2 regions of the Streptosporangium sp. NPDC053982 genome follow, and region 2 is predicted to be linked to the other one. Evidence: predicted binding sites of a transcription regulator. Region 2 holds the regulator's gene; the other holds the start of a gene.
The links. The regulator HrcA, encoded in region 2, represses chaperone genes, less so after heat shock. The targets are predictions, from matches to a motif close to TTGGCACTCTCNNNNNGAGAGTGCCAA.
Positions count from the first base shown of each region.

Region 1 (7,135 bases), on a different contig from region 2:
GCCGGCGGGGCATCCGAGGGGGGCGTCATCGCGGCTCTGCCGTACGTGGTCGTCCCCATTCCGGACGCGGCCTTCGGGCCGAGGTGGGTGCCTCCTCCACCTCGGCCCGACCGGATGTACGAGGGATGGATGCCGGGGGTCGTGGTGGCCCGGCCGCGCCGTCCGGCGGAGCCCGTCAGGGAGTCTGCGAGGCGTCCGGCGGTGCCCAGGGTGGCCGTTCCGAGGGACGAGCGTACGGCGGAGCCCACGGAGACGCCGCGGCCGGAGGCGGAGCCGACGCCCGAGGTGTCAGAGACGCCGCGGCCGGAGAGCGCGGACGCCGTGTTCGAGTGTCCGAAGGAGTGGTGGGGGACCTGGCTGTGGGAGGTGTGCGAGGAACAGGAGTGGGAGGGTGCTTGAGGTAGCAGGCTGACAAAAGGTGAGTTCCGTACATAACGGCTGCACCGTCTCTGGCTCGGACACTTGGGGAGCTGTAGTAACGTGCGTGCCTGACCCAGGTCACGAGTTCGCAAACGGAGGGGTCGTAAAGTGCCACCTCGTCGATCAGTGGGTCTGATCGCCGTTGTCGCGACCATGACCTCCCTCATCCCCGCGGCCGCGGAGGCGCGAACCGGATCGACGGCCTCCGGCCAGGCGCAGTCAGGGTCCCCGGTTACCGCCCAGGCCCAGTCCGGAGTCCAGGCCCGGCCGGAGTCCCTGCTTTCCGCTCAGGCCCGGCCGGCGTCGCAGGTCTCCGCCGAGGTCGAGCTACGGCGTGACCCGACGACCCTCCTGGAGCTGCGCCGCGAGGCCGAGAAGGCGACCAAGGAGCTGGAGGACGCGACGAAGGTGCTCCGGGACCGGCAGGCCAAGATCCGGGCCTCGGAGAAGGAGCTGTCGGGCAAGCTGCGCGAGCTCCAGGCCGCCGACCGCGCCTTCGCCCAGATGCGGCAGCCGCTGTCGGACGTCGTCGGCCTGCTCTACCAGCAGCCCACGGGCGGTGACCTGGCCGGTTTCCTGTCCGGGGAGACGAACGAGGACACGTTGCAGGCCATGGCCGACGTCACCCAGATCGTCGCCGCGCGGGACCGCGTCCTCGCGGAGAGCGGCCGCCTGCAGACCGAACGCGAGAAGCTGGCCGCCCAGGCCCAGGAGCTGCGGGCCGACACCCTGCTGTCCGAGGCGCAGGCGAACGCCGAGATCGAGGCTCTCCGGGCGCGGTCAGGAAAGATCGTGAAGTCGCTGACCCAGGCGCTGGTGAAGCTGGGCGTCAAGGTCGACAAGTCGGGCCAGCCGGCCCAGGGGTGCAACCCGGTCCAGGTGGGCATGTCGGACCAGTTCTCCAACGGGCTGATCCCCAAGGCGTACCTCTGCCCGCTCCCGCAGCCCGGCAGCGAGCTGCGCGGGGACGCGGCGCTCGCGTTCATCAGCATGAACGAGGCGTACAAGAAGCGGTTCGGCAAGTCGATGTGCGTGACCGACAGCTACCGGAGCCTCGCCGAGCAGCAGTCGGTCTACTACCGCCGCCCGGGCTTCGCGGCCGTTCCGGGGCGGAGCAACCACGGTCTCGGGCTCGCCGTCGACCTGTGCGGAGGGGTGCAGCAGTTCCGGTCGGCCCCGTTCAACTGGCTGGAGGCCAACAGCAAGAAGTACGGGTGGTTCCACCCGAAGTGGGCCTACGTCAGCCCCTTCGAGCCCTGGCACTGGGAGTACGACCCCAAGCTCGGCTCGCTGCTGTGACGCCCTCCCCGGGGTCTCCGGGGTTTCGGTCGTCTCCGCCCTCGCCGGCCTCGCCGGCCTTCCCCGCCCTACCGATCTCTACGGTCTTCCCTGGCTGAGCCGCCGGGGCGGGGGTGCCGCCCATCGGGTCAGGGGCTCCGCGACGGGCGATCCCGCGACGGGCGGAGGTTTCGGCGCGGGGACGGGCCCAGGCCGGGTACGGCCCAGACAGGGGACGGGATCCGGGCTGGGGACAAGGTCCGGGCCGGGAACGCCGCGGCCGGTGAGCGGCTGTGTTCCGGAGAGCCGCCGCAGCCGAGTCATCGGGCGCGTGGGCCGATGGTGATCGACAGGTGGCCGCCCGCCTGGGCTGAGGCCAGCCTGACGGCCTGCTCGGCGGTGGTGGCCAGCACGACCAGGGCGTCGTGGTCCGACCGGTCGCCGAGATCGGCCAGGACGGTGACGCCCTCGGCCACGACCCGCGCCGGGACCGCTCCCTCCCAGCTGGCGGAGGCGGCCAGGACGTTGACGACGTCGCCGGGTGACAGCAGCCGGGCCGCCGCTGAATCCGCGACGCGGACCGGTGTGGCGACCGTTCCCGGGCCGTGCGCGGCCAGCAGGCCCGGACCGAGGAGGCGCACGTCGGTGATGGGCTCCCCTCGGCGGGCCGGGCCGGCCAGGACCTTCCCGGCGACCGGTGCGCCGGGCCTGAGCGCGCCGTCGGGGACCGTCTCCGGCCGGAGGGCGGCCGTGGTGAGGTCGCGTGCGGCCAGCACGCCCCCGGGGAGGTTTCTGGCCGCCACCAGGACGGTCACCGAGGCGGTCTCCGGTCGCAGCGCGACGACGGCGCACGCGGCGGCCAAGGCGGTGACGGCAGCGGCGGCGAGGCGGTGGTACCGGCCGAGAAGGCGGCGGAACGCGCGCATGACGGACTCCATCGTGAGAGTGGGAAGAACCGGGTGGCGCGGTACCCGTGGATGAACGGACGACCGCGCCCCGCCGTACGGCGGGGCAGGCGGTCTGCTGGGAGGGCGGTCCGTGGGGAGATCGGTCTGCTGGGAGGCGGTGACGGCGATTCCTCGGCCGTCACCGCACGACGGAATCGGCTTGGGCCGACCGGTGGGACCGGTCTGACCGGTCGGCGGTTCGTGGACAGCGGGTGCCGGTTGTCATCCGCCGACGGGACTGGTCTGGGCCGACCGGCTGGGCCGGTCTAAGTCGCTCTGGGTCGGTCGGCGGTTCGTGGACGGCGGGCGCCGGTCGTCACCGGCCGGCGGGACGGGCGGTCACTCGGGGAGGTCGAAGGGGAGTTTGAGGCCGTCGAGGGCGGTGGAGCAGGGGCAGGCGCGCTCCTCCGGGAGGGCGGTGACGACCTCGGTGACGAGGGATCGCATGCGCTCGACGTTGGCGGCGAAGAAGGCCAGGACCTCCTCGTGGGTGACGCCCTCACCTGCCTCGACCCCGGCGTCGTGGTCGGTGACCAGGGACAGCGAGGTGTAACACATGGCCAGCTCGCGGGCGAGGATCGACTCGGGGAAGCCGGTCATGCCGACGATCGTCCACCCGTTGGAGCCGAACCAGCGGGACTCCGCGCGGCTGGAGAAGCGGGGGCCCTCGATGACCACGAGGGTGCCGCTGTCGACCAGATCCCACTGGGCGGAGCGGGCGGTGGAGACGGCCGCCGCGCGCCCGGCCGGGCAGTAGGGGTCGGCGAAGGCGACGTGCACGACGCCGTCGGTGTCGTAGTACGTCTGGACGCGGCCGGAGGTGCGGTCGATGAGCTGGTCAGGGACGACCAGGGCGCCGGGGCCCACCTCGGGGCGCAGGGAGCCGACCGCGCTGGGGGCCAGGACCTGGCGGACGCCGAGGGAGCGCAGGGCCCACAGGTTGGCGCGGTAGGGGATGAGGTGGGGGGCGAAACGGTGGTCGCGCCCGTGGCGGGGGAGGAAGGCGACCGTGCGGGAGCCGATGCGGCCGACGGTGATGACGTCGCTGGGCGGGCCGTAGGGCGTGGAGACCTCGACCTCGGTGGCGTCGTCGAGCAGGGAGTAGAAGCCGGAGCCGCCGATGACCCCGATTTCCGCGCGAGTGACCATGGCGCCGAGACTAGCGCGACCGGCGGCCCGGCGATGAGACCGGACCGTGCCTGTGGACAACGGGCGGGTGCCGGGCCGCGCCTGTGGACAACCTGGGCGGGACGGCCTGGTGGTGTGACGGCACGGCGGTGTCTCGCGTGGGGAACCGCTCTCGCCTGCCCCGCCTGGGGGCCGCTCTCGTCTGGGAGGAGGCCCCTGCCTGGAAGGCCGCCCCGCATGGAAGGGGCCTTCCTACCTGGAAGGGTCACCACCGCGTGCCGCCGCCCGCTTCCGCCCTGAGCCGCCGGTGCCCCGGACGGCTCATGCCGTAGGTCGGCTCGGACGGCTCGCGCAGCGGGTCGGTTCGGACGCTTCGTGCCGCGGGTCGGTTCGGGCGGCTCATGCCGCGGGTCCGCTCCCTGCTGGGAGCGGACGCGATCAGGCGGCGGGGGCCGAGCTGCTCGCCGAGGCGGGGGCCTTGCTCTTGGACTCGGACGAGGAGCCGGACGGCTTCGACTCGCCGGACGAGCCCGACGACCCCGAAGAGCTCGACGACGCCGAGGAGTCCGACGAGCCCGAGGCCCCGGAGGAGCCCGACGAGCTGGAGGATCCCACGGTGCTGGTGGAGGAGGACCGGCTGTCGGTCCGGTAGAAGCCGGAGCCCTTGAAGACGATGCCGACCGCCGAGAACACCTTGCGGAGCTGGCCGGAGCACGACGGGCACTCGGTCAGGGCGTCGTCGGAGAACTTCTGGACGATCTCGAACTCGTTGCCGCACGCGTTGCAGGCGTACTGGTAGGTGGGCACGCGCTCCTCCTCGTTGGTTCACGCCGGTTGGCACTCTACGGACGCGACTGCTAATGGTATTCGGCTGACAGGGGTGAACGCGAGTCGGGTCCTTGCCATTCCACCGCGCCGCCGCGGCCCATCGCGCCCCAACCGGACGACCGGCGGTACGGCGAAGCCTCCGAAGTCCGGTGGCACGGCCGCAGCGGCGGGTCAGCGGCCGAGTTCGCCGAACCAGCCCGCCAGCTTGCCCCGGCGACTGATCGCCCTGATCCGCCGCTCGGCCGAGTCGCGGCAGGCGGCGGTGGTCACGACCAGGAGCTGGTCGTCGACCTTGATCCTGGTGGTGTCGGTGGGCACGAACGTCCGGCCGTCCCTCACGATCAGCGTGACCTGGGCGTCGGAGGGCAGCCGGAGTTCGAAGATCTCCACACCCTGAAGCTTGGAGGTCGGCGGGATCTTTATCTGGAGCAGGTCGGCGTTGAGCTCCTCCAGCGGCGCCGACTCCACTTCCAGGTCCTGCGCCTCGTCCACCTTCGACAGCCCGAGCCGCGTGGCCACGAAGGGCAGCGTCGGCCCCTGGATCAGGGTGTAGACGACCACGATGACGAACACCTCGTTGAACACGAGCTTGGCGGAGCCGTCGCCGCCCGTGCTCGCCGCCCAGGGGATGGTGGCGAGCACGATGGGGACCGCGCCGCGCAGTCCCGCCCACGACAGGAACGCCTGCTCGCGCCAGCCGAGCCGGTCCACCCGGGCGATCCGTACCAGGAAGGCGCAGACCACGATCGACAGCGGCCGGGCCACCGCGACCAGGATAAATCCGGCCACCAGGCCCGGGATGATCGCCGACGGCATCTCCGATGGGCTGGCCAGCAGGCCGAGCATGACGAACAGGCCGATCTGCGCGAGCCAGGCCACTCCTTCGGCGAACCCCCGGGTTGCGGCGCGGTGCGGCATCCGGGAGTTGCCCATGATCAGTGCGGCGAGGTAGACCGCGAGGAAGCCGCTGCCGCCCAGGTGGACGGCCCCGGAGTAGGCGACGAACGCCAGGGCCAGCACGGCGATCGGGTAGAGACCGGAGACCGGCAGCGCGATCCGGCGCAGCGCGTACACGCCCAGGGGCCCGATGGCCAGACCGGCGGCGGCGCCCACCGCCAGTTCGACGACCACCTCCAGCAGCGCGTGCTCCACCGAGGACGAGCCCGCCGCGCTCAGCAGCACCACCGCGATGACGGTGGGGGCGTCGTTGAACCCGGACTCGGCCTCCAGGATGCCCGCGAGGTGGCGCGGCAGCGGCAACCGGCGCAGGACGGAGAAGACGGCCGCGGCGTCGGTCGAGGCGAGCACCGCGCCGATGATCAGGGAGGTGCGCAGGTCCATGTGGAGCAGCAGGTGGACCGGTACGGCGACGGCCACGATGCTCACCCCCACGCCGACGGTGGCGAGCACCGCCGCGAGGGGGACGGCCTTCTTGACGTGGTTCCAGTTGGTGGTCAGGCCGCCCTCGGCGAGGATGACGGCCAGGGCGATCATCCCTATCTGCTGGGCGAGCTGCGGGTTCTCGAACTGCAGGCCCAGGCCGGCCTCGCCGACGAGCAGGCCGATGCCGAGGAAGATGAGAAGGCTGGGCAGGCCGGTGCGGTGGGCGACGCGCACCGCGACGATGGCCGCTATCACCACCCCTGCGCCCAGAAGAAGCCAGAAGTCGATGTCCATCTGGCCCCCTCTCCGACCTCGGGGACCATTCTGTCGTATTCGGCCGCCTCATCCGTCCCGCGCGTCTCACCGGGCCTGCTGGACGCTCTCATCCGTCCCGCGCGTCTCACCGGGCCAGGTGGACGATCTCACCCGTCCCCTGCGGCCTCATCCGTCCCGTGCGGCTCACGGGGCCAGGTGGACGATCCCCTCCGGGGTGGCCGCGTAGCGGACCGGCACGTCGTGCGGCTCGGCCGGCACGCCGTCCATCAGCTCGCCCTCGTGCAGCAGCGCGACCGTCGGCACGTTCGGGCCGACCCGGGCCAGCGCGCGGTCGTAGGAGCCGCCGCCGCGGCCGAGCCGTACGCCGGTCGCGCGGTCCACGGCCAGGGCGGGCACGATGACCAGGGCGGCGGTACGGATCGCGTCGACGCCGCGCCGGGTGTCGACCGGCTCCATGATCCCGAAGCGCCCGGGGGCGAGGGTGTCGGGGCCGTCGTACACCGCCCAGTCGAGGTCGTCGTCGTCACGCAGTACCGGCAGCATCACGGTCGCGCCGTGCTTCCACAACGCGAAGACGAGGCCGTGGGTCTCGGGCTCGGCGCCGACGGACCAGTAGCAGGCGACCAGCCCGGCCATCTGCACCCAGGGCCGGTCGAGCAGGGCGTCCCTGATCCGGACGGAGGCCGCGTGCCGCGCGTCGCCGGGGATGGCGGTCCGCGCGTCCTCGATGGAGGACCTCAGCCTCGACTTGTCCACAGACGCCTCCGTTATGGTTTCGGTTATGACCGACTTCCATTCTGTGACCAAAGCCGTAGTCCCCGCCGCGGGGCTGGGCACGCGCTTCCTGCCCGCCACCAAGGCGACCCCTAAGGAGA
Region 1 is NZ_JBVJKQ010000030.1:9,326-16,460, forward strand. Features, by position in the region: gene ACZ6W9_RS36085 (hypothetical protein) at 1-399, shown strand, start outside; gene ACZ6W9_RS36090 (D-alanyl-D-alanine carboxypeptidase family protein) at 574-1,719, shown strand; gene ACZ6W9_RS36095 (CpaB family protein) at 2,019-2,624, opposite strand; gene ACZ6W9_RS36100 (S-methyl-5'-thioadenosine phosphorylase) at 2,985-3,794, opposite strand; gene ACZ6W9_RS36105 (FmdB family zinc ribbon protein) at 4,212-4,580, opposite strand; gene ACZ6W9_RS36110 (potassium/proton antiporter) at 4,773-6,278, opposite strand; gene ACZ6W9_RS36115 (5-formyltetrahydrofolate cyclo-ligase) at 6,444-7,016, opposite strand; gene galU (UTP--glucose-1-phosphate uridylyltransferase GalU) at 7,042-7,135, shown strand, end outside.
Region 1: ACZ6W9_RS36105 (FmdB family zinc ribbon protein) is a predicted target of HrcA. The motif match lies at 4,608-4,634, and genes of this name have one in related genera.

Region 2 (7,135 bases):
GTCTTCGGGCGGATGGTCCGGCCCCGGGAGGAGATGATGTCGAGGGAGAGCACCTCCGCGGGGCGCTCGGAGGTCATCCGCAGCATCGCGATGCTGCGCTCCACCGCGTCCGCCGTGAGCTCGGCGCCGCTGCGGACGAGCTCGGTCAGCTCCTCGAAGAGGCGCACGACGGTGCCGCTCTCCTCAGGGCTGCCGGTGATGGTGATCTCGTTGCCCCGGACGTGGATGTCGGCCCGGAAGGCGCCCTCGATGACCCGCAACAGCTCGTCGCCCGAGCCCAGCAGGCTGACCATCGAGTGGTCGTCCGGAATCACCACCTTCGCCTGGGTGCGCCCGGGGGTCTTCGACCGCGGCGACGTTCTGTTGGAATCGTTTGTCTCGGACATAGGCGGGCCTTTCGGCCTGTTCGCCTCCAGATATCGGAGTGTGACTTCTACGCCATGGTATCCGCGACGGGACCCGTGACGCCTCCCGGTTATCAGCCGGGAGGCCAGTTCAGGCCGCGCCCGCCGAGCACGTGTCCGTGCACGTGGAAGACGGTCTGACCGGCGCCGGGACCGGTGTTGAAGACCAGCCGGTAGCCGGACTCGGCGATCCCCTCCTGCTCGGCGACCTCGTGGGCGGCCCTGATCACCTCGTCGGTGAGCCCGTCGTCGGCGGCGGCCAGGGCCGCGGCGGTGGGGTAGTGCTCCTTCGGCACCACGAGCACGTGGGTCGGCGCCTTCGGGTCGACGTCACGGAAGGCCAGCGTGCGGCCGGTCTCGTGCACGATCCGCGCGGGGATCTCCTTGGCCACGATCCTGCAGAACAGGCAGTCGGCTTCACTCACCATGCGGGCACCCTATCCGGTCCGGGCGTTGCCAATCGGTGATGGTCCACGCCCAGCGAAGAAAGATCCACACGGATATGGTGGGTGTGCAAAACTTCAACAACTACAGACCATTGCGATTCGCACGACATGGCCGCCGGGCCGAGGACACGACTGGGTCATGCCCCCTAATGAACCGGAAGAGCGTAAACCCTCTGGGAAGGCCGAGCGTCCCACTGATGTGACCACCGAGACCCTCGTGGCCGACAGGTCGCTCGGGGCGGTGCCCGTCGGCTGGGACGCCGATGCGGCCGTTACCGCGCTCTACAGCGCGCACTACCGGTCGCTCGTGCGTCTCGCTGTCCTGCTCGTCCGCGATGTGGCAACCGCGGAGGAGGTCGTACAGGACGCGTTCGTCGCCATCCACGGCGCCTGGCGCCGCCTGCGCGACACCGACAAGGCACTCGCCTACCTGCGCCAATCGGTCGTCAACCGATCTCGCTCCGTGCTGCGGCACCGGGCGGTCGTGGAGAAGTACGCCCCCAAGGGCATGCCGGACGCGCCGAGCGCCGAGAACGGCGCGATCGGCGAGTTCGAGCGCTCCGCCGTCATCGAGGCGCTACGCGCCCTGCCCGCCCGGCAGCGCGAAGCACTGGTCCTGCGCTACTACGGTGATCTGTCCGAAGCACAGATCGCCCACGCGATGGGAATCAGCAAAGGCGCGGTCAAGAGCCACACGGCTCGTGGCATGGCCGCCCTACGAACCACACTGGAGCAACTGTCATGACCGAGTCCCCCGATGAGCACGGCGAGCTGCTGCGCCGTGCCCTCAACGCGGAGGCGAACTCGGTCGTTCCCTCCCCCGACGGGCTGGAGATCATCCGGGCCCGGATCGAGCGGCGCGGGCTGCGCGGACTCCGCGGGCTGGTGTGGTGGCGCGTCGGCGCCTCCGTCACTGGAGCGGTCCTTGGCGCGGCGACCGTCGTGATGATGGTCCCCCAGCTGCGCGAACAGGTGATCCAGGAGGTCTACAGCGGTGAGGTGAACTTCACCCAGTCCACCGCGCCCGACATGTCGGCCACCTCGCGCCCGCCGTCGAACAACGACAACCGGGTCCCGGCCGTCCCCAGGACGTCCAGCCCCCCGCCCCCGCCCGAGCCGACGACCGAGCGCTCCAGGAGCGCCGCGCCGAACACGAAGGCGACCCCCACGCCCAGGGCGACCCCCACGCCGAAGCCCACTCCGTCGGACGGCTGCCCCACGGTGCCGGGCGACGTCACCGAGGAGTGCCCGCCCACGCCGACCGCGGCGCCCGAGCCCACCGGTGAGACGGAGAGTCCGTGCCCACCCGCCGGCTGCTCCCAGCCGGACGAGCAGCAGCCCCCGACTCCGAGCGAGGGCGTGCCCACCCCGGTGAGCCACTGACCGGCGCCGGTCCCCCGGTCGGCTGAGCCGCCGGCCGGGGGCCGGTCCGCCGCGCGGCCGACCGGGAGTGCGTGCGACCGGTCCGCCGCATGCCCGGACGGCCCGGCCGTGCGGCCGGGCGGGGAGGGCCACCGCGGGCGGCGGGGCACGGCCGTACCGCCGTGCGCCTACCAGCGGCCGGTACGCGCCTGAAGCACCGCCGCGGCCGCGACCCCGGCCGTCGAGGTGCGCAGCACCGTCGGCCCGAGCAGCGCCGGGGCGGCTCCGGCGGCGCGGAAGGCGGTGATCTCCTCCTCGGAGACCCCGCCCTCGGGGCCGACGACCACCACGATGTCCCCGTCGGCGGGCAGCGGAAGCCCGGACAGCGGGGAGGCGGCCTCCTCGTGCAGCACGACGCCCAGCGCCGCCGCCGACAGCAGGTCCGCGACCTCGGCGGTCCTCGCGAGGCCGGTCACCTCGGGCAGGTGGAAGCGGCGTGACTGCTTGGCCGCCTCACGGGCCGTGGAACGCCAGCGGGCCAGCGACTTCGCCGCGCGCTCCCCCTTCCACTGGGTGACGGAGCGGGCCGCGGCCCAGGGCACGATCACATCCACCCCGGCCTCGGTCATCATCTCCACGGCCAGCTCGCCCCGGTCGCCCTTGGGCAGGCCCTGGACGACGACCAGGCGGGGACGCGGCGCGGGCACCTCGTAGCGGCGCAGCACCCGCACCCGCAGGGAGTCCTTGCCGGCGTCGTCCACCACGCACTCCGCCACGACGCCCGCGCCGTCGGTCACGTCGAGCCGTTCCCCGGCACGCAGCCGCCGTACGGCCGCCGCGTGCCTGCCCTCCGGACCGGCGAGCGTGAACCCCTCCCGGCCCAGATCGGCCGCGTCGGCCAGGAAGACCGGCGCCGTCATGCGGCGGGGACGCCGCGGCGGGTCCGGCGGGCGCCGCCCGCGACCCCCCGGAGGACGCCGCTGCGGGCCGGACAGGCACCGCCCTCGACCCCCGGCAGGACGCCACGGCGGACCCGGGAGGCCCCGCCCGCGGCTCCCCGGAGGGCGCCGGGGACCGCCGGGTCAGCGGCCATTGAAGGCGTCCCGCAGGCGGGAGAAGAAGCCCTGCTGGCCCGGCGCGAACTTGCCGGGCGGGCGCTCCTCGCCGCGCAGCCTGGCGAGCTCGCGCAGCAGCTCCTCCTGTGCGGGGTCGAGCTTGACGGGGGTCTCGACGTTGATGTGGACCAGCAGGTCTCCGCGGCCGGTCTCGTTGAGCCGCTGGACGCCGCGGCCGTAGAGCGGAATCGTCTGGCCGGACTGGCTGCCGGGCCGGATGTCCAGCTCCTCGGTGCCGTCGAGGGTCTCCATGACCAGGACGGTGCCGAGCGCGGCGGCCGTCATCGGGATCTGCACGGTGCAGTGCAGGTCGTCGCCCCGGCGCTCGAAGACCTCGTGCGGCCGCTCGACGATCTCTAGGAACAGGTCGCCGGGCGGGCCGCCGCCGGGGCCGACCTCGCCCTCGCCGGCGAGCTGGATGTGGGTGCCGTCCTCGACGCCCGCGGGGATGCGGACCTTGATGGTCCGCCGGGTGCGGACCCGGCCGTCACCGGAGCACTCCTGGCAGGGGTTTCGGATGATCGAGCCGAACCCGCCGCACTGGGGGCAGGGCCGGGACGTCATGACCTGGCCGAGGAAGGACCGGGTGACCTGGGAGACCTCACCGCGGCCGTGGCACATGTCGCAGGTGTCGGGGTGGGTGCCGGGCGCGGCGCCCGCACCCGAGCAGACCTCGCAGAGCACGGCGGTGTCGACGACCAGCTCGCGGGTGGTGCCGAAGGCCGCCTCGCGCAGGTCCAGCTCCACCCGGATGGTGGCGTTGCGGCCCCGGCGGGCGCGCGAGCGCGGCCCGCGACCGCCGCCGCCGGCCGCCGCGCCGAAGAAGGCGTCCATGATGTCGCTGAACGGGAAGCCCGCGCCGAAGCCCCCGGCGCCCGCGCCCCCGCCGGGAGCGAACGGATCGGCACCCATGTCGTACATCTGCCGCTTGCTGGGATCGGACAGGACCTCGTAGGCCTGCGTGATCTCCTTGAACCTCTCCTGTGTCTCAGGATCGGGGTTCACATCGGGGTGCAGCTCGCGCGCCAGCCTGCGGTAGGCCTTCTTGATCTCCTCCGCACTGGCGTCACGGCGTACCCCGAGGGTGCCGTAGTAGTCGCTCTTAGCCACTTAGTTGACCTCTTAGGATGCAGCCAGGATCTGGCTGACGTAGCGTGCCACCGCGCGCACCGCGCCCATCGTGACCGGGTAGTCCATTCGCGTCGGGCCCAGCACGCCGAGCCGGGCCAGTTGCTTGTCTCCCGAACCGTACCCGGCGGCGACGATGGACGTGCCCTGGAGACCGGTGTAGGGGTTCTCCGAGCCGATCCGCACCGTCAGCGCCGACAGGTCCGAGGTTTCTCCGAGCAGGCGCATCAGCACGACCTGCTCCTCCAGGGCCTCCAGGACGTCGCGGAGACCGACGCTGAAGTCGGCTCCCGCGAGGTTGGCGGCCCCGGCGAAGACGATCTTCTCATCGTGCCGTTCGACCAGCGACTCCAGCAGCACCGACAGGATCGTGGTGGCGAACGGGCGGTCCTCGATCGGAAGCCCCGAGGGCAGGTCGGCGACCTTGTCCGGGACCTTGGCCAGCCCGCAGCCGTCGAGCGAGGCGTTGAGCGTCGCGCGCAGGTGCGCGACGCGGGTCTCGTCGACCCCCTCGGGCAGCTCGACGACGCGCTGCTCGACCCGGCCGGTGTTGGTGATGAGGACGAACATCAGCCGCCGCTCGTTCAGCGGGACCAGCTCGACGTGCCGGACCGTGGAGTGCGTCAGCGTGGGGTACTGCACCACGGCGACCTGGCGGGTGAGCTGCGCCAGCAGCCGCACCGTGCGGGTCACGACGTCGTCGATGTCCACCGCGCCGGCGAGGAAGCTCTCGATCGCTCTCCGCTCCGCGCCCGACAGCGGCTTGACCTGGGAGAGCCGGTCCACGAACAGCCGGTAGCCCTTGTCGGTGGGCACCCGCCCCGCGCTGGTGTGCGGCTGGGCGATGTATCCCTGCTCCTCCAGCACCGCCATGTCGTTGCGGATGGTGGCGGGCGAGACGCCGAGGTTGTGCCGCTCGGCGAGTGCCTTCGATCCCACCGGCTCGTTGGTGGACACGTAGTCCTCGACGATGGCCCGAAGCACCGCAAGCCTGCGGTCATCGACCAACGTGCTCACCTCCTTGCCCTGCGCCGAACCGGGAACGCGGAGTCTGGCACTCTGTGTTCCCGAGTGCCAAGTGTACGGCTCTTGCCGACGGGGTGCGATAAGGCGACGGCCCTTTGCTAGCGTCCTCTGGATCGGCGAGGCGTGAGGAGGTGCGGTCGGCGTGTACGAGCGCGACGTGCTGGCGGGGAACTGGCGGCGTCCGGGCAGGGGGAGTATCCCGCAGGTCCCCGCCGAGATCGACCTGGTCGTGGAGGACGCCGACGGCGGATTCTGCGGCGCCGTGGTGGCCTGCGACAAGGAGTCCGTCACCCTGGAGGACCGCTTCGGGCGGCGGCGCGTGTTCCCGCTGGAACCCGCCGCGTTCCTGCTGGAGGGCCGGGTCGTGACCCTGGTACGGCCGGCCGCCGCGCCCCGCGCCCCGCGGCGCAGCGCCTCCGGCTCCATCGCCGTGGAGGGCCTGCGGGCCCGGGTGGCCAGGGAGAGCCGGATCTACGTCGAGGGCGTGCACGACGCCGCGCTGGTGGAGAAGGTCTGGGGTCACGACCTGCGCGTCGAGGGTGTGGTGGTGGAGTACCTCGAAGGGGTCGACCACCTGCCGGAGATCGTCGAGGAGTTCGAGCCGGGCCCGGAGCGCCGCCTGGGCGTGCTGGTCGACCACCTGGTCGCCGGGTCCAAGGAGAGCCGGATCGCCGACCGGGTGGCCTCGCCGTACGTGCTGGTGGCCGGGCACCCGTTCGTGGACGTCTGGCAGGCGGTCAAGCCGTCGGTGCTGGGCATCGGCGCCTGGCCGCGGGTGCCGCGCGGCGTGCCGTGGAAGGAGGGGGTCGTCGCCGCCCTGGGCTGGGACCTCGCCCCGGCCGACGCCTGGCGGCGCATCCTCGGCTCGGTCACCACCTACGCCGACCTGGAGCCGGAGCTCCTCGGCCCGGTCGAGCGGCTCATCGACTTCGTGACCGCCCCGCCGGAGGACGTCTGAGACCGGCCGTGACCGGCCGAGCCCGCCGCCGTCCCCGCCGGGGCCGGGCGCGGCCGGCGAGGTCCACGGGATGACGGCCGAGACCGGAGCCCGGCGCGACCGGCGAGGTTCGCGGGATGACGGCCGAGACCGGGCCCGGTGCGGCCAGGTGAGGTCAGGTGAGGTCGCGGACCAGGGCGTCGGCCAGCAGCCGGCCGCGCAGCGTCAGCACCGCCCGGCCCGCCTTGAACGGCTCGACCTCCAGCAGCCCGTCGGCCAGCGCCCGGGCGGCCACCGGCGGCCGCTCGATCTCCGCCAGGGGGAAGCCCCGGGCGAGCCGCAGCTCCAGCATCAGCCGCTCGACCGCCCGGTCCTCGCCCGACAGCACCTCGCGGGCCTGGGCGGGTGAGACACCCTCGGCCAGGCGGCGGGCGTAGGCGGCCGGGTGCTTGACGTTCCACCAGCGGGTGCCGCCCACGTGGCTGTGCGCGCCGGGGCCGACGCCCCACCAGTCGCCGCCGGTCCAGTAGAGCAGGTTGTGCCGGCAGCGCGCGGCCTCCGAGGTCGCCCAGTTGGACACCTCGTACCACTCGAAACCCGCCTCGGCGAGCATGGCGTCGGCGATGAGGTAGCGGTCGGCCGCCACGTCGTCGTCGGGCATCGGCAGCTCACCGCGCCTGATCCTGGCCGCCAGGCGGGTGCCGTCCTCCACGATCA
Region 2 is NZ_JBVJKQ010000006.1:251,787-258,921, reverse strand. Features, by position in the region: gene ACZ6W9_RS12815 (PhoH family protein) at 1-386, opposite strand, end outside; gene ACZ6W9_RS12810 (histidine triad nucleotide-binding protein) at 479-829, opposite strand; gene ACZ6W9_RS12805 (SigE family RNA polymerase sigma factor) at 990-1,595, shown strand; gene ACZ6W9_RS12800 (hypothetical protein) at 1,592-2,233, shown strand; gene ACZ6W9_RS12795 (16S rRNA (uracil(1498)-N(3))-methyltransferase) at 2,401-3,132, opposite strand; gene dnaJ (molecular chaperone DnaJ) at 3,295-4,437, opposite strand; gene hrcA (heat-inducible transcriptional repressor HrcA) at 4,450-5,463, opposite strand; gene ACZ6W9_RS12780 (DUF3097 domain-containing protein) at 5,624-6,439, shown strand; gene hemW (radical SAM family heme chaperone HemW) at 6,594-7,135, opposite strand, start outside.